2 regions of the Bacillus sp. KNSH39 genome follow, and region 2 is predicted to be linked to the other one. Evidence: a T-box and tRNA genes for the amino acid it is inferred to sense, from the RefSeq annotation. Region 2 holds a T-box; the other holds one or more tRNA genes.
The links. The T-box of region 2 lies ahead of trpS (tryptophan--tRNA ligase). A T-box ahead of a tRNA ligase gene usually reads a tRNA of that ligase, here a tRNA-Trp.
Positions count from the first base shown of each region.

Region 1: it encodes a tRNA-Trp, which carries the amino acid that the T-box ahead of trpS (tryptophan--tRNA ligase) is inferred to sense. The anticodon was not compared.

Region 1 is NZ_JBQXYO010000001.1:4,392,710-4,404,123, forward strand. Features, by position in the region: rRNA gene ACUL40_RS22425 (23S ribosomal RNA) at 1-157, shown strand, start outside; rRNA gene rrf (5S ribosomal RNA) at 258-373, shown strand; tRNA gene ACUL40_RS22435 (tRNA-Asn) at 382-456, shown strand; tRNA gene ACUL40_RS22440 (tRNA-Ser) at 459-550, shown strand; tRNA gene ACUL40_RS22445 (tRNA-Glu) at 568-642, shown strand; tRNA gene ACUL40_RS22450 (tRNA-Val) at 647-722, shown strand; tRNA gene ACUL40_RS22455 (tRNA-Met) at 749-825, shown strand; tRNA gene ACUL40_RS22460 (tRNA-Asp) at 829-904, shown strand; tRNA gene ACUL40_RS22465 (tRNA-Phe) at 914-989, shown strand; tRNA gene ACUL40_RS22470 (tRNA-Thr) at 1,008-1,083, shown strand; tRNA gene ACUL40_RS22475 (tRNA-Tyr) at 1,094-1,177, shown strand; tRNA gene ACUL40_RS22480 (tRNA-Trp) at 1,185-1,258, shown strand; tRNA gene ACUL40_RS22485 (tRNA-His) at 1,278-1,353, shown strand; tRNA gene ACUL40_RS22490 (tRNA-Gln) at 1,417-1,491, shown strand; tRNA gene ACUL40_RS22495 (tRNA-Gly) at 1,497-1,571, shown strand; tRNA gene ACUL40_RS22500 (tRNA-Cys) at 1,586-1,656, shown strand; tRNA gene ACUL40_RS22505 (tRNA-Leu) at 1,667-1,748, shown strand; gene ACUL40_RS22510 (DUF3884 family protein) at 1,959-2,279, opposite strand; gene ACUL40_RS22515 (YebC/PmpR family DNA-binding transcriptional regulator) at 2,631-3,350, shown strand; gene ACUL40_RS22520 (NUDIX hydrolase) at 3,497-3,958, shown strand; gene ACUL40_RS22525 (transglycosylase domain-containing protein) at 4,452-5,228, shown strand; gene ACUL40_RS22530 (DsbA family protein) at 5,416-6,066, shown strand; tRNA gene ACUL40_RS22535 (tRNA-Gly) at 6,182-6,255, shown strand; gene queG (tRNA epoxyqueuosine(34) reductase QueG) at 6,455-7,597, shown strand; gene ACUL40_RS22545 (amidase domain-containing protein) at 7,642-8,529, shown strand; gene trmL (tRNA (uridine(34)/cytosine(34)/5-carboxymethylaminomethyluridine(34)-2'-O)-methyltransferase TrmL) at 8,588-9,076, shown strand; partial or broken gene ACUL40_RS22555 (sensor domain-containing protein) at 9,204-11,272, shown strand.
Region 2 is NZ_JBQXYO010000001.1:5,062,006-5,073,419, reverse strand. Features, by position in the region: gene ACUL40_RS26035 (ABC transporter ATP-binding protein) at 1-219, opposite strand, end outside; gene ACUL40_RS26030 (ABC transporter ATP-binding protein) at 212-1,255, opposite strand; gene opp3C (oligopeptide ABC transporter permease) at 1,274-2,290, opposite strand; gene opp3b (oligopeptide ABC transporter permease) at 2,287-3,216, opposite strand; gene ACUL40_RS26015 (peptide ABC transporter substrate-binding protein) at 3,343-4,998, opposite strand; gene ACUL40_RS26010 (DUF3899 domain-containing protein) at 5,318-5,698, shown strand; T-box leader at 5,804-6,020, shown strand; gene trpS (tryptophan--tRNA ligase) at 6,098-7,087, shown strand; gene ACUL40_RS26000 (YjbA family protein) at 7,446-8,192, opposite strand; gene ACUL40_RS25995 (DUF2268 domain-containing protein) at 8,336-9,124, opposite strand; gene fabF (beta-ketoacyl-ACP synthase II) at 9,231-10,469, opposite strand; gene fabH (beta-ketoacyl-ACP synthase III) at 10,502-11,414, opposite strand, start outside.

The DNA of each region.
Region 1 (11,414 bases), 670 kb from region 2:
TGCTGAAAGCATCTAAGCATGAAGCCCCCCTCAAGATGAGATTTCCCATAGCGTAAGCTAGTAAGATCCCTGAAAGATGATCAGGTTGATAGGTTCGAGGTGGAAGCATGGTGACATGTGGAGCTGACGAATACTAATAGATCGAGGACTTAACCATATAATATGTAGCAATGTTATCTAGTTTTGAGAGAACATAAAAAACTTGTTGACTTTTAAAGTAAATAAGTTATAATAATGATTGTCTCAAAAGAATAATGTCTGGTAATGATGGCAGAGAGGTCACACCCGTTCCCATACCGAACACGGAAGTTAAGCTCTCTAGCGCCGATGGTAGTTGGGACCTTGTCCCTGTGAGAGTAGGACGTTGCCAGGCAATATTATTCCGCAGTAGCTCAGCGGTAGAGCTATCGGCTGTTAACCGATCGGTCGTAGGTTCGATTCCTACCTGCGGAGCCATTGGAGAGCTGTCCGAGTTGGCCGAAGGAGCACGATTGGAAATCGTGTATACGTCACAAGCGTATCAAGGGTTCGAATCCCTTGCTCTCCGCCATAGGATTTATAATATTTGGCCCGTTGGTCAAGTGGTTAAGACACCGCCCTTTCACGGCGGTAACACGGGTTCGAATCCCGTACGGGTCACCACTTTGGAGGATTAGCTCAGCTGGGAGAGCACCTGCCTTACAAGCAGGGGGTCGGCGGTTCGATCCCGTCATCCTCCACCATATAAATTTTATATGAATAGTATTATCGCGGGGTGGAGCAGCACGGTAGCTCGTCGGGCTCATAACCCGAAGGTCGCAGGTTCAAATCCTGTCCCCGCAACCAAATGGTCCCGTGGTGTAGTGGTTAACATGCCTGCCTGTCACGCAGGAGATCGCCGGTTCGACCCCGGTCGGGACCGCCATTTTAATAAGGCTCGGTAGCTCAGTCGGTAGAGCAGAGGACTGAAAATCCTCGTGTCGGCGGTTCGATTCCGTCCCGAGCCACCATTTATTTTAATAAAATACGCCGGCTTAGCTCAATTGGTAGAGCAACTGACTTGTAATCAGTAGGTTGGGGGTTCAAGTCCTCTAGCCGGCACCATGTAAGTTTCGGAGGGGTAGCGAAGTGGCTAAACGCGGCGGACTGTAAATCCGCTCCTTCGGGTTCGGCAGTTCGAATCTGCCCCCCTCCACCATTTACATAGGGGCATAGTTTAAAGGTAGAACTGAGGTCTCCAAAACCTCCAGTGTGGGTTCGATTCCTACTGCCCCTGCCAAATATATTTACACAACATGGCGGTTGTGGCGAAGTGGTTAACGCACCGGATTGTGGCTCCGGCATTCGTGGGTTCGATTCCCATCAGTCGCCCCATTTTTATTTTAAAAATTACAAATAATCTAATGGATACTTACATATAATTAAGTAAGAATTCGATGGGCTATAGCCAAGCGGTAAGGCAACGGACTTTGACTCCGTCATGCGCTGGTTCGAATCCAGCTAGCCCAGCCATTTTTGCGGAAGTAGTTCAGTGGTAGAATACAACCTTGCCAAGGTTGGGGTCGCGGGTTCGAATCCCGTCTTCCGCTCCAATAAAATTTAATATGGCGGCATAGCCAAGTGGTAAGGCAGAGGTCTGCAAAACCTTTATCACCGGTTCAAATCCGGTTGCCGCCTTTTCTTTTGTGCCGATGTGGCGGAATTGGCAGACGCGCACGACTCAAAATCGTGTTCCTTCGGGAGTGTCGGTTCGACCCCGACCATCGGTATCATGAACGGCGTAATAAAAGACTCTACACCAAATGTGTAGAGTCTTTTTATGTTTTCATCATACTATAAAATAAGCAAAAATGGTGTGTTGGTGAAATGGTTATAAATGATTAAGGTAAACTTATTCATTTAGTACATGCGATACAGTTGGGGAAAGCTACAAAACAATAAAGGGATAAATTTTTATCCCTTTATATAATTTCATTATTTTATAGAGAATTTCTCCAACCTGGTGACATGAAGTTAAATCCGACGCCACCAGTAGATATTAGTACATGATCAGCTGTTAATTTCGTAATTTCTAAGAACTTCTTTTCAAACTCTTCTCTGTTGTATTTGTACATAGTTGAGTGGCATGACCACATGTGCGTTGAAGTACTCAACCAGTCTCCTAATTCCTTTAATTCAGGAAACGACTCAAATCGAATTGGTTCATCTAATTTCATGAATCTCACTTGATAGATAGTTGGGTTTAACTTCTCTCCTATTCCTTTAAAAGCATGTGATTTTTTGTCTTTGGAATGTGTCATAATTCACCCTCCATCTTTTCTTCAAATTTTTTCCTATTTTTATTGTACAACAATAGAAAACAATTATGGGAATAATATGGAAATGTTTATTGGCAATATAAAAAGACTGTAACAGAAATGTTAGAGTCTTTTTGTTAAATTATACTATGTGCTTCTAAAATTCGTAATAAACGTAGGAATTCATGTATAATATAACTTGTCGAAAGAACAAAATGATAGTGATTTATATTATGTCTGTAATATGAATCAAAAATGAACTTTTTATATTTCTTTTAAAAATGTGTTGAACACACATTATATTTCATATTAATATTTTTATGTAGATTTAAAACGGGAAAGAGAGTGGAAAGTATGGGCCGTAAATGGAACAATATTAAAGACAAAAAAGCATCAAAAGATGCAAATACAAGCCGTATATACGCGAAATTTGGGCGTGAAATTTATGTGGCAGCAAAACAAGGCGAGCCAGATCCAGAATCAAACCAAGCACTAAGAGTTGTATTAGAGCGTGCGAAAACATACAATGTTCCAAGAACAATTATTGATCGTGCAGTTGAAAAAGCAAAAGGCGGTTCAGAAGAAAATTATGACGAGCTTCGTTATGAAGGATTCGGACCAAATGGAGCTATGGTTATTGTAGATACACTTACAAATAACGTAAACCGTACTGCAGCAGATGTACGAGCTGCATTTAGCAAAAATAGTGGTAATATGGGTGTGAACGGTTCTGTAGCTTACATGTTTGATGCGACAGCTGTTATCGGCCTTGAAGGTAAAACATCAGATGAAGTTCTTGAAATTTTAATGGAAGCAGATGTAGATGCACGTGACATTCTAGAAGAAGAAGATTCTGTTATCGTGTATGCTGAACCAGATCAATTTCATGCAGTACAATCTGCACTTAAAGGTGCTGGCGTTGAGGAGTTTACAGTTGCAGAATTAACAATGCTTGCACAAAGTGATGTAACACTTCCTGAAGATGCTCAAGCACAATTTGAGAAAATGGTTGATGCATTAGAAGATTTAGAAGATGTTCAACAAGTTTATCACAACGTAGACTTAGGAGAGTAATACGATAGATGACCCTTTTCGCTTAGCGGATAGGGTCTTTTTTATGAAGTTAATTAAGGTGATGAAGTATTAAAGGTATTTTGTTGTAGGTAGGGAATATAATTATAGGGATATATAAAATATTCATTATCTCTAGGAGGCTTAATATGGAACATAAGACACCAAAGCATATCGTTGCTGTAGCCGGTTATTTAACAAATGGAAAAAATGAAGTGTTATTAACAAAAGTGCACTGGCGAGCTGATACGTGGGAGTTGCCAGGAGGACAGGTAGAAGAAGGCGAAGCGCTCGATCAAGCTGTCTGTAGGGAAATAAAAGAGGAAACAGGGTTAACGGTGAAGCCTATCGGAATTACAGGCGTTTATTATAATACTTCTATGCATATTCTAGCTGTTGTTTTTAAAGTAGCATATATAAGTGGTGAAATAAAAATTCAACCTGAAGAAATACAAGAGGCTAAATTTGTTGATTTAAATGAAGAGAACATAGATGAGTATATAACGCGTCCTCATATGAAATCCAGAACGCTTGATGCAATGAGAGCAACACATTTTATTCCGTATGAAACGTGGGAAGTACAGCCGTATAATTTAATAGGAAGATTGTAAAGAAAAGAGTAGCCGATTTGAGATACATTCGAATCACTACTCTTTTTTTGTATACTGTTTAAGAAAAAGGTCAAAATAATAGTAGCACTAGTATTGATTTTAAGAACGTTTGTTCTGTATAATAAATCTATATGTTATATACATTTAGATTACTAGATAGTCAAAAGTATATATATTTGTAGATGATATAATTAAAGTGTAAAGTGAAAATATAATAGTCTTAAGGGTTTCTCTTTTATTGGTTATTCGTACTTTAACATAACCTATATTCAATATTTCAGATGAATAGTAGATAAAAAAAGACTGTGATACAATACTTTTTTATCCCACTATTTGCTAGGCAGTAAGCTTGATTAATGAGGACCGATTAAAGTTTCACTTTATACCTTACAATGATGTAAGGTACGTGTAAGAGAAATCGATGGGATATTTTTTTACAACAATGTATTCTTAAAGTAAGAGTTATATGCTGTGTGGAAAAGAGGTGTTCAAGATGAAAGAACGAGTATTATCTAGGGTGAACTATCATCAAAAAGTTGCATTAAATCCAATGACTAAACTTTTTTATAAAGCCATTATATTATTATTATTGTTAAGTTGTACGTTATTATTCATTGGAAATGTAATGATTGAGAAAAGTGATATTAGTAAATTACATGTACCGGCTAAGTTAGAGGTGCCAGAATCATTAACACATGCATTTATTGCGACAGAAGATAAAAGATTTTATCATCATAACGGTTTAGATTATATAGCAATTATTAGGGCCTCTGTTGAGAATATAAAGGCTGGTGGTGTCGTGCAAGGAGGAAGCACAATTACACAGCAGCTATCTAAAAATGCCTTTTTAACGAATGAACGTACATTTTCTCGGAAGTGGAAAGAGATTTTTTATACGAAAAAAATTGAACGCACATTTACGAAGGATGAAATATTAAAATTATATGTAAGTAATATTTATTATGGAGAAGGAGCATGGGGAATTGAAAAAGCAGCAAACCTTTACTTCGGTAAAAAGGTGAACCAATTAACGTTGGCTGAAAGTGCAATGATGGCTGCTGTAGTAAAAGCACCTGCTTATTACTCACCTGCCCAAAATTATGATAAAGCAGTAGAGAGACGTAATGTCGTTTTGAGACTAATGGAGAAAGAAGGCTATATAAGCCATGATGAGTATGTTCAAGCAGTTAGTGAGAAATTGGTAATTCGTCATGATATAAAAATAGAGCAGTCGATGTTAAATAGCGCGCGTAAAAAAGCAGTAAGTTAAGAGAAGTTCCTACAGAGGAGCTTCTTTTTTTGAATAAATTGTGACAAATTGTGACACAATATCGTCACAATTATTGTGTTTTTGTAATTTATGTGAGCGTGTTCATTGCGTGACGTATATAAGTGTTGATATTATGTGTATTGTGTACAATGCTGTATACAGAATATGAATTTAAAGAGGAATGTATATGAAATCAAATAAACTCATGGCTCTTGGTATAGTTTTTTCTATCGCAGTATTGATTGTAATTGGAACAATTGCGTATAGCATCATAAATGACAAAAAAGATAAAGGGAATGAGATGTTTGCTTATTCTACGCAACAATCTTTAGGGAAAGATGATGCTCCAGTTAAGGTAGTTGAATTTGGAGACTTTAAATGTCCTGCTTGTCGTACTTGGGATGTAACAGTATTACCTCGATTAAAAGAAGAGTATATTGATAAAGGCAAAGTGCAGTTATATTTTATTAACTTCCCATTTATCGGAAAAGACTCAGATTTAGGTGCAGCAGCTGGTGAAGCAATTTATAAACAAGATAAAGATTCATTCTGGATTTTCTATGATGAGATTTATCAAAATCAAAAGAAAGATACGGAAGAATGGATTACAGAAGATTTGCTTCTTAGCATTGTGAAAGAGAAACTTCCAAAAGTTGATGTAGAGCAATTTAAGAAAGATTTACACAGTAAAGACATTAAAGAAAAAGTAAGTAAAGATTCAGATCGTGCTCAAAAATTAAAAGTTCAAGGTGCTCCTTCTGTATATGTAAACGGAAATCTTGCAAATCCTGATTTTGATAGTATGAAGAAGGCAATTGATAAAGAATTGAAAAAGTGATGAGGTCTCTCATCACTTTTTCGACTTTTTTCGATAAAATTCTTGCCTCTACTTTTTTTACATGCTATACTATTTTACATAAGTTATTCTAATATCTTATATGTAATTCATATTTGCGGGTGTAGTTTAGTGGTAAAACAAGAGCCTTCCAAGCTCTGGTCGAGAGTTCGATTCTCTTCACCCGCTCCAAATTTTATTAAAAGTTTTTCTATAAATTGTGATCAACGCAGTGTTTCGTTTCCGAGATAAACGAGGCATTGCGTTTTTTAATGTTTGAAAAATATAATTACATGCGAAAATAGAAGTAAATGATAGTATTCCAAACGTGAATTACTAACCAATAGAGTGGTTACATAAGGGGTGGATTCATCTGAGGAGGCGATTAAGAGTGGATTTTGAACAATTAAAGCAAGATGTAATTGCGTATAGTAAAACAATTGGCATAGATAAAATAGGCTTTGCGAGCGCTTCTCCTTTTGAGGAATTAAAGCAGCGCTTAATCCAGCAACAACAATTAAATTATCAATCTGGATTTGAAGAGCCTGATATAGAGAAGAGAACGAATCCGCAACTGTTATTACCGGGTGCTAAATCAATTATTGCGATTGCTTTAGCATATCCTTCAAAATTAAAAAATGCACCATTAAGTAAGCGTGGAGAACGCCGTGGGATTTTTTGTCGTGCTTCTTGGGGACAAGATTATCATCTTGTTTTACGAGATCGTTTGCAAAAATTAGAGGCATATTTAATTGAAAAACTTCCCGATATAGAAGTGAAGTCCATGGTTGATACAGGTGAATTAAGTGATCGAGCTGTATCAGAGCGTGCTGGTATTGGATGGAGCGGTAAAAACTGCTCTATTATTACACCTGAATTTGGTTCGTACGTATACTTAGGGGAAATGATTACAAATGTTCCATTCCCGCCAGATAAGCCGATAGAAGATCAATGCGGAGGCTGTACGAAATGTATCGATATTTGCCCTACCGGTGCTTTAATACAGGGGGGACAGTTAGATTCGAAGAAGTGCATTGCGTTTTTAACACAAACGAAAGGATTCCTACCTGAAGAATATCGCGATAAAATAGGAAATCGCATATATGGATGTGATACGTGTCAGACTGTTTGTCCGAAAAACAAAGGAATGGATTTTCATAATCATCCTGAGATGGAGCCGGATCCTGAGCTAGTTAAACCATTATTAACGCCACTTTTAACAATTAGTAATCGTGATTTTAAAGAGAAATATGGGATTATGTCAGGGTCATGGAGAGGGAAAAAACCACTGCAAAGAAATGCGATTTTAGCATTAGCACATTTTAAAGAAGCATCGGCAATTCCAGATTTAATTGGTGTTATGAAAGATGACCCAAGACCGGTACTACGCGGAACGGCAGCATGGGCACTTGGGAAAATTGGCGGAGATGGAGTAGGCGAAGCGATTGAGAAAGCGATGGAACGTGAGAAAGATGAAGAAGTGCTTCATGAAATGAATCGCGGGCTTGAATTGTTAGCACAGAAAAAAGAGTAGATAATATTTCCCTTTTTCATATTGTAATATGGGAGGGAGACAGAATGGTTGTAAAAACGAAGATTGAAAACCAAGTACAACAATTTTTAGCATATATAACGGAGAAAAGAACGAATGTGGATGGTATTGCTGAGGATTTACTACAAATGGCACTGAGAAAGAAACAATTGTTTCAAAGGCGTAGTGCACATATAGTGAAAGCAACTGCGGATGTTTCTTTCATTAGACAATTAAATAGTAATGACCATCAAGAAATTGATTATCAAATACATTTTAAATATTTAATTAAGCATAAAGAATTATTTTATATTGAAGAGGAACAATTAAAACGAAGAGTTTGTTTAAATAATAGTCGAATTATAGGCGATTCTGCTATTGAAGTGTCAGAAGAAATTAGAATGGGTGAGACATTAGAAAGGGATATTACGAAAGAGAAGTACGGTTCTTATCAGTATAATCGTTTAGAGGCAGTGAAATATGCAGAGCGTTGGTGGGATGACCGGAATCCTATGTATCGTAATTTCCCTGATAATTGTACGAATTTCATTTCTCAATGTCTTCATACTGGAGAAGTACCTATGAACGGGTATCCTAATATTCGTAAAGGATGGTGGCAAAGGGAGAATCAGTGGAGTTGGAGCTGGGCTGTTGCACATTCTTTTTATTGGTATTTGTCAGGTGCTACAACAGGACTTCGAGCAGAGGCGGTAGAGAGGCCAGAAGAACTTATTCTTGGAGATGTCATTGCTTATGATTTCGAGGATGACGGAAGATGGAATCATACGACGATTGTAGTAGCAAAAGATGCAGATGGTATGCCGCTTGTAAATGCACATTCAGCGAATAGCCGTCGACGTTATTGGAACTATGAAGACTCTAGTAAATATACACCACAAATGAAATATAAATTCTTTCATATTATTAATGGGTAGAGATTTTTCGCTCAAGTGGTATAATACGTAGTAGACAAAAAACAGAGGTGAATATCGCGTGGGAGTACATGTTGTTTTATATCAGCCAGAAATTCCAGCAAATACAGGGAATATTGCTCGTACTTGTGCAGCAACTGGAACAGAATTACATTTGATTAGACCGCTTGGATTTTCAACGGATGATAAAATGTTAAAGCGTGCAGGATTAGATTATTGGCAGCACGTAAAAATTACGTATTATGATTCAATTGAAGAATTTTATGAAAAAAATAAAGACGGTGAATTCTTCTATTTAACAAAGTATGGCGAGAAAGCTCATACAGCGTTTGACTATAGCAAGCGTGAGAAGGATTACTATTTTGTATTTGGAAGAGAAACAAACGGCTTACCAGCTAATGTAATCGAAGAAAACTTTGATCATTGTTTACGTATTCCAATGACAGATAAAGTACGTTCATTAAATTTATCTAATACAGCAGCAATTTTAATTTATGAAGCGTTCCGTCAACAAAATTACCCTGGATTAGATTTAGAAATCGTTTATTAAAAGTCGCCATATGGCGACTTTTTTTTATAAAATAAAAATAATATATAATCATACATTTAAAAGAGAGGACATAATCATATAGAATGGGATATATGATTAAAAATAGATAAGACGGGTTGAGATAAATATGAAGGAAGAATATAGTAATCAAAATACCTTTTTAAGTATGATAGATATGGATTTAATTAGACAAGGATTATTACATGCTATTCAAGATTTAGTATTCATATTGAAAGTTATTGATAATGAAACGTTTCAATATATGTATGTGAATAAAATAGGAATGGATTATGCTAGGTTAAGCGAAGAGTGCTATGGAAAAACTTTTGCAGAAGTATTACCAAAAGATATAGCGGGGATATTGCAAAGGCAATATGCAAAAGTAGTGAGAGAAGCGAAAGCACACACCTTTTGTGATGTAGTCAATTTACCAAAAGGTGAGATACATTATGAATCTTCACTTAATCCTGTCTGCGACGAAGAAGGAATATGTCAATTTGTTATTTGTATTACAAGAGATATTACAGCTCAAATTGAGGAGAAGACAAAGATAGAGGAAAAACAAATGTTATTTAAGTCGTTACTGGAATATAATAATGACTCAATTATATCTATAGATTCTATAGGGAGAGTTACATATGCAAATCCGGCAACGTATGAAATATTTGGATACCGGTATGAGGAATTAAATAATAAATTTATTTTTGAATTCATTAATAAAGAATATGAAAAAGATTTTCAAATTATATTTAAGGGATCGATGCAAGGAAAAGCAAAACAAATTGTTTCAAAGAAATATGTTCATAAAGAAGGGTACGAGCTATATATTTCTTTGAGAACTATCCCGATTATTGTGAACGGTGAAATTGTTGGGATTTATATTGTTACGAGAGATGTTACAAGGCAAGTATTAAACGAAATGCGAACAGAATATTTAGCTTACTATGACCAGTTAACGGGATTAATGAATAGAATTTCATGTACAAATAAGTTAAATACTTTTTTAAATGAGAGTGTAAATTTTGCGCTTGTATTTATAGATTTAGATGAGTTTCATCGTATTAATGATACATTTGGTCATAAAGAGGGAGATAAAGTATTACAAAAAGTTACAGAATGTTTAAGCAATCTAAAAATAGAAGGTATGCACTTATTTAGAGAACACGATGATCAATTTGTTATGTTGATAGAAAATATAACGAAAGAATATGTAGAGGAAGTTGCAAAAAGCATACTGAAAAATATTAGTGAATATTTTGTAATCGAAGAAGAAGATGTATATTTAAGTGCATCAATTGGAATTGTAATGGCTCCAGCAGATGGAGAAGATGAAAAAATACTATTTCAGAGGGTCGATGCTGCTTTAGAAAAAGCAAAAGAAAAAGGAAAAGGACATTATCATTTTTATTGTAGTGGATTAGACTGTGAGCGTGAACAAAGGTTTATAATAGAAAACCAGTTACATCGTGCTATAGAAAAAAATGAATTTTTCTTATATTATCAGCCACAAATTAATATTGAAACGAAAAAAATAGCTAGTATGGAAGCTTTAATAAGGTGGGAGAATAAGGAATTAGGATTTGTTTCTCCAAACCAATTTATTCCGTTGGCAGAAAGAACAGGATTTATTATTAAGCTCGATGAATGGGTAGTAAATCAAGTGTGTCAGCAACTGCGCGAATGGTTAAATAAAGGATATGAAGTGGTCCCAATTGCGGTTAATATTTCAGCTAGACACTTTCGTTCTATTACATTAATAGAGATGATTACACGGGCTTTAAATAAGTACAATGTATCAGCTCATTTATTAGCGATAGAGGTTACAGAAGGAGCTCTTATACATAAAGATATATCAAAGAGAGTGTTACTACAATTAAAAGAACAAAATTTAAAGATTCATTTAGATGATTTTGGAACAGGCTATTCATCTTTAAGTTATTTAAAAACATATCCAATTGATACTTTAAAAATTGATCGTTCTTTTATGGAAGGTATACATATAGATGAACGTGATACGAATATTACAGCTGCAATTATTCATTTAGCTCATACTTTAGAATTGAATATAATTGCAGAAGGAGTAGAAAAAAGGAGCAAATACAGTTTTTGAAAGAAAAGAATGTGAAGCTTGTACAAGGTTATTATTATAGCCGACCACTATCCAAATATGATATGGAAAATATGTATTATAAATAAAAAAATGATGTGCTAAAAGCACATCATTTTTTATGTGTACCTGGTTTGTCATTGTAACCGGATGTAAAAATAGCTGTAAGAAATGTGAGTGATACACCTAAAATTAATAATAATTTCATACTAATATCCTCCTTACTGTTTT
Region 2 (11,414 bases):
ACCATCGAACAATACTTCACCAGCAGTTGCATCATATAAACGAATAATCGTTCTTCCAGTTGTCGATTTACCACAACCTGATTCTCCTACAAGACCAAATGTTTCTCCGCGGTAAATATCAAATGAAATATCATTAACCGCTTTGACAACACCACCACTCACGTCGAAGTGCTGCTTTACATTTTTTACTTCAATTAATTTCTCACGTTGTTTAGTCATGTTGTTCACCTGCTTTCATTTGAAGAATGCGTTTTTCAACGACTGCTGGCGGTTTTACTTCTGGAGCTTGCTCGTGAAGTAACCAAGTTGCCGCATAGTGCGTATCACTTACTTTAAATAAAGGTGGGTCCATTTCAAAATCAATTTTCAGTGCCTGTGGGTTACGTGGTGCAAAAGCATCTCCCTTTGGCGGCTTCAATAAATCTGGAGGCGTTCCAGGGATTGCATATAACTCTTCTTCTGAACCATCTAAACTTGGCATAGATGCGATTAAACCCCAAGTATATGGATGTTTCGGATTGTAGAAAATTTCATCTACAGTTCCAATTTCAACAACTTTACCAGCGTACATAACTGCCACTCGGTCCGCAACGTTTGCTACTACACCTAAGTCATGCGTAATGAAAATGATTGCTGCTTCTGTTTTTTGCTGAATGTCTTTCATAAGTTCTAAAATTTGCGCCTGAATCGTAACGTCTAGCGCTGTTGTCGGCTCATCGGCAATTAATAATTTCGGGTTACAAGCTAACGCCATCGCAATAACTACACGCTGTCTCATACCACCTGAGAATTGGTGAGGATATTGTTTTAAACGAGCTTCTGGATTTGGAATACCTACAAGGTCAATTAATTCTAAAGCAACTTTACGTGCATCTGCTTTACTCATCCCTTGGTGTTTAATTAGACCTTCCATAATTTGATTTCCAATTGTCATCGTTGGGTTTAATGATGTCATTGGATCTTGGAAAATCATCGCGATATCTTTACCGCGTACTTGCTGCATTTCTTTTTCTGTTAATTTCGTTAAGTCACGACCTTCAAATACGATTTCACCATTTTTAATGCGTCCAGGAGGATTCGGAATTAATCCCATTAACGCTTTAGAAGTAACTGATTTCCCTGAACCAGATTCTCCTACAATCGCCAATGTTTCTCCTTTTTTCAAATCAAAAGTAACGCCGCGTACAGCTTGTACTTCACCTGCATGTGTATCAAAGGAGACTTGTAAATCTTTTACCTCTAACAATGTTTTCATCTTTGCCTCTCCCCTCTTTTACTTACGCATTTTTGGATCTAACGCGTCGCGTAATCCGTCTGCCATTAAGTTAAACGCTAAAATTAATATACTGATGACAACCGCAGGGATGAACATCATATGCGGATACGTTTGAATAGATTTATAACCATCATTTACAAGAGAACCTAGTGACGCAAATGGCGGCTGAATTCCTAAACCGATGAAACTTAAGAACGCTTCACCAAACACCGCTGATGGAATTGTAAACATTGTCATTACGATAATAGGTCCCATTACGTTTGGAATTAAATGTTTCACAATTAATTGTGTATTTGTTGCACCTAATGTACGAGATGCTAATACATATTCTTGGTTTTTTAACTTTAAGATTTGTCCACGAACAATACGCGACATCCCTATCCAACCTGTAATCGCCATCGCGAGTGTAATTGACCAAATACCAGATCCCATAATGATTACCATTAAAATAACGATGATTAAGTATGGAATACCGTTAATAATCTCCATAATACGTTGCATAATGTTATCTACTCTACCGCCGTAGAATGCTGAAATACCTCCGTATGCAACCCCAATTACTAAGTCAATTGCTGCTGCTAAAAGAGCGATATATAATGATACGCGTGTACCTTCCCATGTTCTTGTCCATAAGTCACGGCCAAGATCATCTGTACCAAACCAGAAGTACTCTTTAATATCACGTTTTTCATATTGGTCAACACCATATTGATCTGTACCGTCAAATGGTAACCAATGAACATTTTCAATAACTGGAATTTTTGGTGGTAATTTCGCTCGACCTAAATCTTGCTCTTTATACGAGTGTTTACTTACCATCGGTCCAAAAATCGCTAATAGTGCAATGATAACTAATAATACAAGGCCAAGCATCGCACCTTTATGTTGGAATAAACGTCTTCTTACATCTTGCCAAAACGTTAGGCTTGGACGGGCAATGACTTCATTATCAACATTATTTTGATTGGCTTGTTGAAATAAATCTGGAGATAATTTTTGTACATCTTTCATCATTTTTTCCCTCCCGCTAAACGAATACGAGGATCAATAATTCCGTATAAAATATCGACAATGAAAATAACTAAAATGAAGATTGCACTATAGAAAATCGTAGTTCCCATAATAACTGTATAGTCATTTAAAGTAATCGATTTAACGAATTGTTCCCCAAGTCCTGGTACAGCATAAATTTGCTCGATAACAAGTGTTCCTGTAATTAATGCCGCAACCATTGGTCCTAAAATTGTTACAACTGGAATTAACGCATTACGAAGTGCATGTTTGACAATAATAACGCCTTGGCTAATTCCTTTCGCTTTCGCTGTTAAAATGTAATCGGCTTGCATAACTTCAATTAATTCTGCACGAGAGAAACGTGCGATTGTTGCGATAACTCCCATCGATAATGCAATTGTAGGCATTACAGTAAACTCTGGTCCTTTCCAGAATGCTACTGGGAACCAGCCAAGTTTTACCCCTACGAAATATTGCAGTAATGCGGCGAATACGAATGATGGTACCGACATTCCGAGTACCGAAATAACTGTTGCACTATAATCTACCCACGTATTATTACGAAGTGCGGCAACAATACCTAAAATTAAACCGATAAATGTTCCTAATATAATCGCTTGTAAACCTAATTGGGCTGATGGTCCAATACGATCCACAATCATGTCTGTTACTGGGCGGTTATCATATTGGAATGATACCCCTAAATCACCTTTTGCTAGGTTACCTAAGTAACGTGCGTATTGAACTGGTACCGGATCATTCAATCCGTATTTTTCAAGAATGATTTCTTTTTGTGCCGGTGATAGCTTCTCCTGGTTTTTAAGCGGAGAACCCGGAAGTAATTTCATCAAAAAGAAAGTCAGTGTAGTAATTAAAAATAATGTCAAAGCCATGTACACGAAACGTTTTAATACATAACGTCCCATATCAAGCACCTCCCCGTTTTTCTCAAAAGCAATAAGATAGTTTAAAATATTCTTACTTTTATTTTTTTAAAATAAGAGCATATGCCCATCATAGGCATATACCCTTGTAAACGATGGAAAAAAAGATTATTTTTGTTCAACAGATGCCCATTTGTAAGTTAATTTACCACCATAGTTAATTGGGATAATATCTTTTACGGCACCTTTTACTACATACGCTGAACCTTTTTGGAAGATTGGAGTGATAACTGCATCCTCTTTAATTAACATCTTCTCTACTTCTAGAAGGTTGTCCCAGCGAGCTTGTAAATCTTTTGTATCTGTTTTAGCTTTTAGGATTAACTCATCATATTTCTGATTAGAATACCCTGTTTTATTTTGAGAACCATTCGTAACAAACATATCTAAATATGAGATTGGATCTGGGAAATCTGGTCCCCAAATACCAAACGCAATATCATATTGCTGAGAATCTTCTAATTTATTTTTTTGTGCGAATGGTTGCTGTTTAATTTTAATTGATAAACCTGGTAAGTTCTTTTCCATCTCACCTTTTAAGAATTCCCCAACTTTTTTAGCATCTTCATTATCAAAGTTTAAGAATTCTAGTTCGATTTTATCAGTTCCAAGCTCTTTCTTCGCTGTTTCCCAAAGCTTTTTCGCTTCTTTTGGATTTGTTTCAACTAGCTTTCCATTTTCAGCTCGGAAATCTTTTTTATTCGGACCTTCAGCGAAATCTTTTCCAACAAATCCGTAAGCTCCAATTGCACCGTTATTTAAAATAACTTTTGCAATGTTATCACGGTCAAAGGACATTGAAATTGCTTTTCTTAAGTTTTTATTACTTAAGTACTGATTACTTTGATTAAATCTTAAGTAAGCAACCCCTGCTTCTTTTCTTGTTTGGAACTCTGGGCTTTTTCTAAACTTATCAACAAATTCAGACGTTAAAGCCGCTCGATCAATCGCGTTTGTCTCATATAAATTTACATCAGTTGCTGTATTTTTTACAATATTAAAGTTAATTTCTTCGATTTTAACCGTTTTATTATCCCAATATGAAGGATTCTTCTTGAATTGGAAACTTTGTTCATGTTTCCAATCACTCATAACGAATGGACCGTTATATAATGTTGTATTTGCCTCTAAACCAAATTTATCCCCTTGTGCTTTTACAAAGTTTTCATTTAGTGGGTAAAATACTGGATAAACTGTTAAATCGATAAAGTAAGGAACGGGATTGTCTAATTCTACTTCTAATGTATAATCATCAATCGCTTTTACACCTAATTGGTCAGCAGGTAATTCTTTTTTATGAATTTTCTCTGCATTTTTAATATCGAACATAATGTACGAATACGTTGCTTTTGTATCTGGATTTACTGCTCTTTTCCATGAATACACAAAATCTTTAGCTGTTACAGGTTCCCCATTCGACCATTTCGCATCTTTTCTTAATTTAAATATGTATTTCTTCCCATCATCTAGCTTTTCGACATCTTCTGCAACTCCAGGCATTCTCTTTTGATCTTTGCCAATACGATATAAACCTTCCATCGTATTATTTAATGCTGTAGAAGATGAAGAATCAGATGCCAATGATGCATCCATTGACGGAATTTCAGATAACTCTGTTAAATTAAGAATCTGTTTTCCGTTACTACTACTCGTAGCGTTCTCTTTCCCTTTTGCTTTTGCGTCATCTTTTTGGTAGCTACACGCGCTAAGCAACATACTTGCAGTTAAAGTTGATGCAAGTAATAACGGTATCTTTTTCTTCATGTTGTGTTGCCTCCCCTAATTGCACTTCCTGTACCCTCACTTGTTAAAAAGTAGAATTGAAAGAATAATCTCCAAGTTTCTACAATTTTCATTATACATATAATATAACAATTGTGAATATAGTTTTTTGTTTTTTTGTTAAAATTTTTAATAAAATATTTATATTTTTAATTTTTCGTAAAGGGATACATTAACATTGCTACCATCATCTTAAAATCAGACCTTTAATTGCGTATAATTTTCAAAAAATTAATCCTAGTACTTATTATAGCTTTTATAGTATAATAATTCTAGTAATATTTTGACGGAGGGGAATATTTTGAATAAAGTTTTTTTTCATACTTGTATACTAATTTTTATAGCGATGATTGCTTCTAGTATTGGTGCATTCCTCATTTCATCTCAATTTTTGTTGAACTTTGTCAACATTTTGTTTTATATTGCACTGTTTTTTATTCTTATCGGCGGTTTTTTATACATATTTCAAAATGGTTTTTTCAATGTAACCATTTACGCATTCCAAAGAGTATTTGGTACGAACAAAAAGATTGACTCTTTAATTGAAGAAGTCGAGGAACCTACAGATAAGAAAGAACGTATTTATAAAACATATTCATTCAAATGGACATATCCAATTTGTATTACAGGTATCTTCCTTGGGTTGTTCTCGACACTCATTAGCTTTACTATTTTGATGTAGTTTGCAAACACTATCCCATATGATATAATAATCAGCAAAACATTTTGTTATAAAACTTTAGTTCTTTCATATTAAAAGAGCTCAAGTAACAATAAATAAATTTATATGTATGCGATGATAAAGAAGAGTACATATTGAGGCAATTTCAGAGAGCTTGTGGTTGGTGTGAACAAGTAATTGTACAGTATGGAATGGGCTTTTGAGCACCAAACCGAACCGAAAGTAGTAGGCTTTGGCGTTATATCCAAACGTTATTATGGATTAGAGAGATTTCACAGTAGTGAAATAATTAGGGTGGTACCACGGTCCATTCGTCCCTATAGTTTTTTGGGATGAATGGGCTTTTTTGTTTGCCTTCTCTTCCCCACATCACGCATTCTATTTTAGGAGGAATTACTTATGTCAGTTATCTTTTCTGGTATTCAACCAAGTGGAACGATTACACTTGGAAACTATTTAGGAGCAATGAAGCAGTTTACAGAGCTTCAAAATGAACACGACTGTTATTTCTGTATTGTAAACCAACATGCGATTACAGTACCTCAAGATCCCGTCGGGCTTCGTAAAAACATCCGCAGTCTTGCTGCACTTTATGTAGCATGCGGCATCGATCCTGAAAAAGCTACTTTATTTGTACAATCAGAAGTACCAGCACACGCTCAACTAGGATGGATCATGCAATCTGTTGCTTACGTTGGAGAATTAGAACGTATGACGCAATATAAAGATAAAGCTTCTGGTAGAGATTCAGTTCCAGCTGGATTACTTACGTATCCACCATTAATGGCTGCTGATATTTTACTTTACAACACTGAAATCGTGCCGGTTGGTGATGACCAAAAGCAACATATCGAATTAACACGTGACTTAGCAGAGCGTTTCAACAAACGTTACCGCGAAATCTTCACAATGCCTGAAATTCGCATTCCAAAAGTAGGAGCTCGCGTTATGTCATTAACAGAGCCTACGAAAAAAATGAGTAAATCTGATCCGAATCCAAAATCAATGATTAGTATGCTTGATGAGCCAAAAACAATTGAAAAGAAAATTAAGAGTGCTGTAACTGACTCTGAAGGTATTGTGAAATTTGATAAGGAAAACAAACCTGGTATCTCTAATTTATTAACAATCTACTCTTCATTCTCTGGAAAAACAGTTGAAGAAATCGAAGCAATGTACGAAGGAAAAGGATACGGCGACTTCAAAGGCGACCTAGCGCAAGTAGTCGTAGAAGCTATTCGTCCAATCCAAGACAAATATAACGAACTAATCAACTCACCAGAACTAGACGAAATCCTAGACAAAGGTGCAGAAAAAGCAAACCGCGTTGCATTCAAACAACTACGCAAAGTAGAAAACGCAATGGGACTAAGCAGAAAACGTAGGTAACATATAAAGCGGAGGCGACTGCTTAGCCCTGACGGCTAAGGTTCTTTCCCACAGAAGGTGCTTTTTACCTTCTTGTGGGGAAGGTTCTTAGACGCGAAGGGTTAGGAGCCGGAGCTAGATTACATATAAAGCGGAGGCAGCTCGTTCAGCTCTGACTGGATAAGGTTCTTTCGCATAGAAGACGCTTTTTGTCTTCTTATGCGGAAGGTTCTTAGACACGAAGAGCTCGCTGCCGGAGCTGGATTTCTACAAAAAGCGGAGGCGGCTCGTTTAGAATGTGAAGGCGCGAAGCCACCGAACATTCTTGCCGCTGGAACTAGATTTCTACAAAATTAAAAAACCGCCAATTGGCGGTTTTTTAATTTACCTTTTGCTCATTTTCCATTTCCCATAACTTTTCAAAAAATGGCTGTCCTTTTACGAGACGCTCACATAATTGTTCGTGCTTATCAGACCAGCCAGCTTTCGCTTCATCATACAGCTTAGCCCAAATATCTTCAAATTCCATATGTTGAACCATTCCATATGCTGATGGATCCCACTCTGTGAACCAATAGCGAATTTCTGCTGTGTTTTTCGTTGTATGTAATTGATCTAACGCCATAAATAATAATTGTTTTAGCTGTCTTTCTTTACGAGTCAAGCCATTCATAATGAAAGGCGATGGTGATAAAATATGATGTTCTTTTTCTGTTTCTTCTACTTGGAACTCATACTTTTCTGCTTGTACGTTTTCTACCATCTCATATACCATCTGCTCTTGGCGTGGTATAAGTCTACTTTTGCGAATTGGTACATTGTAACCAATTGTGTCAATGGCAATAATGCCTTTCCCATCTGTAACAACAAAGCAATACTCTTGCTGCAAACGTTCATGATTTTTACGAATATAAGCCTTATGATGTACGTCTTCCAGCATTTTTTGCGGAAGCTCTAACAATTCGTTCTCGATGTAATGATATAATGTGGCATCTACTTTTAATAATGGCACTTGATCTAATAGCTCAATCGTATCATCTTTCCGCCATTCGTAAAAATGACAAACGTTATACCCATTCTCTTCACCTTCAAACCAATTTACCCATACATCATGTAGATATAACATTCACTACCCCTCACTTCACTACTGTTTGTACCAATCATTATGTTCATTTTTGCTTAACTTTATTCCACTTGAGGAAATATATTCTAATTATTATTTTTTCTTCTATTAATACTAAAAAAACAGGAAATAGAATTCCTGTTTTTTTATATATGAAATGTATTTGCTTTATTCAATATTTCTTTTGCATCTATAGATAATAAAGAAAGTGTATCTTCTCCTTCCAAAGTTACACAATCTTTGACAATATGAAATCCAAGCGCATAGCCAAGCATCTTCGGATAAGAGTGAAAGCCATTTAATAAGATGTCATGTTCCCTTGTTCCTCGTTTTATACTTATTCTTTCATGTACAACATTTTTCCAATAATAAACAGCCTCTTCTTTTGAAAGATACGCCGTCCACGGTGCATTGTTTTTTTCTGTATACCTTTCTGTTACTGCTTGTTCCGCTAGCCCTTCCATAATCATCGTATCAAGTAATGTATATTCTGTTTCTTTCGTCTCAATTTGATGTAACCTGCATATGTGATGATATTCATGCGCCAATAACACTTTTAATTCTTCTACCGAATTCCGCCCACATACGAATAAGAAAATAACATGACGCATAGATAATCCAGCCCTACCGTTATACTCTTCTTGTACAGTTCGATTATAGGAATCTGATAATAAAATAAAGACAGGGACATCTGGACCTTTTAACCAATTTTTCAGTTTATCATACTCCAGGCTCAATTCTTTCCAAATTTCCTTTTCCTCTAATTCTTTAATTTCCTTTTCTCCGCGCATGATCGGGCGATACATCCCTTTTGAAATTAAAAAGCGATACAACCTTTCTTTTGGCAACGGAATATACTTCGTAAATTTCTCACAAAGTTTTTCTGGCCGTCCATAATATAAATGTAACCATTCAGCTGTTTCAACAATCCCCATCTTTATCCCTCCTTTTTCTTATGTATATGCTACAGGAGAAAAAGGCGTAAAAATAAATAAGGAGTTTTTTCGCAATCTATTGCGAAAAAACTCCTTATTTCATCGATTATTTATACGATTTAAATACTAACACTGCGTTATGACCACCAAATCCTAATGAGTTACTTAATACTGCATTTACTTCTTGGTGTCTCGCTTGATTTGGGACGTAATCTAAGTCACATTCTGGATCTGGTGTCTCATAGTTAATTGTTGGAGGAATTACTCCGTCTGTAATTGATTTAATAGAGAAAATCGCTTCAACAGCACCAGCTGCTCCTAATAAGTGACCTGTCATTGATTTCGTTGAGCTAATTGCTACTTTATACGCGTGCTCGCCGAAAGTTTCTTTAATTGCCATCGTTTCATATTTTTCATTCGCATCAGTACTTGTACCGTGCGCATTAATGTAATCAATATCTTCTGGCTGTAGGCCTGCATCAGCTAAAGCTTGACGCATTGCACGCACTCCGCCTTCCCCACCAGGAGCAGGCATTGTAATATGGAATGCATCTCCAGTTGCACCATAACCAGCAATTTCCGCGTAAATGTGAGCACCGCGTGCTAATGCGTGCTCTAATTCTTCAAGAATTAGAATACCTGAGCCTTCACCCATTACGAAACCGCTACGGTTTTTATCAAATGGACGGCAAGCCGTTGCTGGGTCTTCATTAAATGTTAATGCTTTCGCTGAGCTAAATCCTGCGAATGCCATACTTGTTAGCGGCGCTTCTGCTCCGCCTGTAATCATTGCATCAGCATCACCACGCTGAATTGCTTTAAATGCATCACCAATTGAGTTTGCACCAGATGCACAAGCCGTTACAGAACAAGTGTTAATTCCTTTTGCTCCTGTTGCGATTGATACTTGACCTGCTGCCATATCTGGAATCATCATCGGCACGAAGAATGGGCTCACGCGGCGTGGGCCTTTCTCAGTAAAAATCTTAAATTGTTCTTCGTATGTTTCCATACCGCCAATACCAGATCCAATCCATACACCAATTCGAGGTCCGTTTTCTTCTGTAATTTCAAGTTTTGCATCTGCAACTGCCATTTTCGCTGCTGCCACTGCATATTGTGTAAAGCGATCCATACGGCGCGCTTCTTTTTTATCAATATATTTCTCGACTTCAAAGTCGTTAATTTCCGCTGCTACTTTTGCTGGAAATAGTTCTGGATCAATTCTTGTAAGTCGCCCGATTCCAGATACACCCTTTTTAATGTTTTCCCACGCTGTTTCAACATCTGTTCCGACCGGTGTAACAGCTCCTAGTCCTGTAATTACGACCCTCTTTTTTTCCATACAAAATACACTCCTTTTTTTTCTCTCAGTCCTTATTTACCCCAACGAAGAGCAACTGCTCCCCATGTTAATCCGCCGCCAAAACCAACAAGTATAATTAAATCACCGTCTTGAATACGTCCGTTTTGCAATTCCTCTACCATTGCAATCGGAATTGAAGAAGCTGATGTATTACCGAACTTCTCAATCGTCATACTCATTTTTTCTTGTGGTAAATTTAACCTCTCTCTTGCAGATTCCATAATACGAATGTTTGCTTGATGCGGTACTAAGAAATCCACATCTTCTTTCGTAAGACCAGCTTTATCTAAAACGCGAAGACAAGAATCACCAAGTTGACGAACGGCAAATTTAAACACTTCTCTGCCATTCATCATAACATACTCGTCTTGATAAAGGTGCTTGCCGCCACTTCCGTCTGCTCCTAATTCAAAAGATAGAACGCCTTTACCTTCTGAAACAGCTCCCATTACGACAGCACCGGCTCCGTCTCCAAATAGTACTGCTGTATTTCGATCGTTCCAGTCTACAATTTTAGATAGTTTATCACTACCAACTACTAATACATTTTTATACGTTCCTGTTTGAATAAATTGCTGCGCTGTAATCATTCCGTACATAAAACCAGCACATGCTGCACTTAAATCCATTGCGGCTGCATGTTTCGCTCCTATTGCTTCTTGAATTACACAAGCAACTGCTGGAAAAGCACGATCTGGTGTTACTGTTGCTACTAAAATAAGATCGATATCCTCTCCGCTAATTCCTGCATCTTCAAGTGCTTTTTTAGAAGCCTCTACGGCCATATATGAAGTATCTATTGTATCATCGGCAATGCGTCTTTCTGCAATTCCCGTTCTCGTACGAATCCATTCATCGGATGTTTCCATTATTTTCTCTAAATCGTGATTTGTGACTACTTTTTCTGGCACATATCTTCCGATC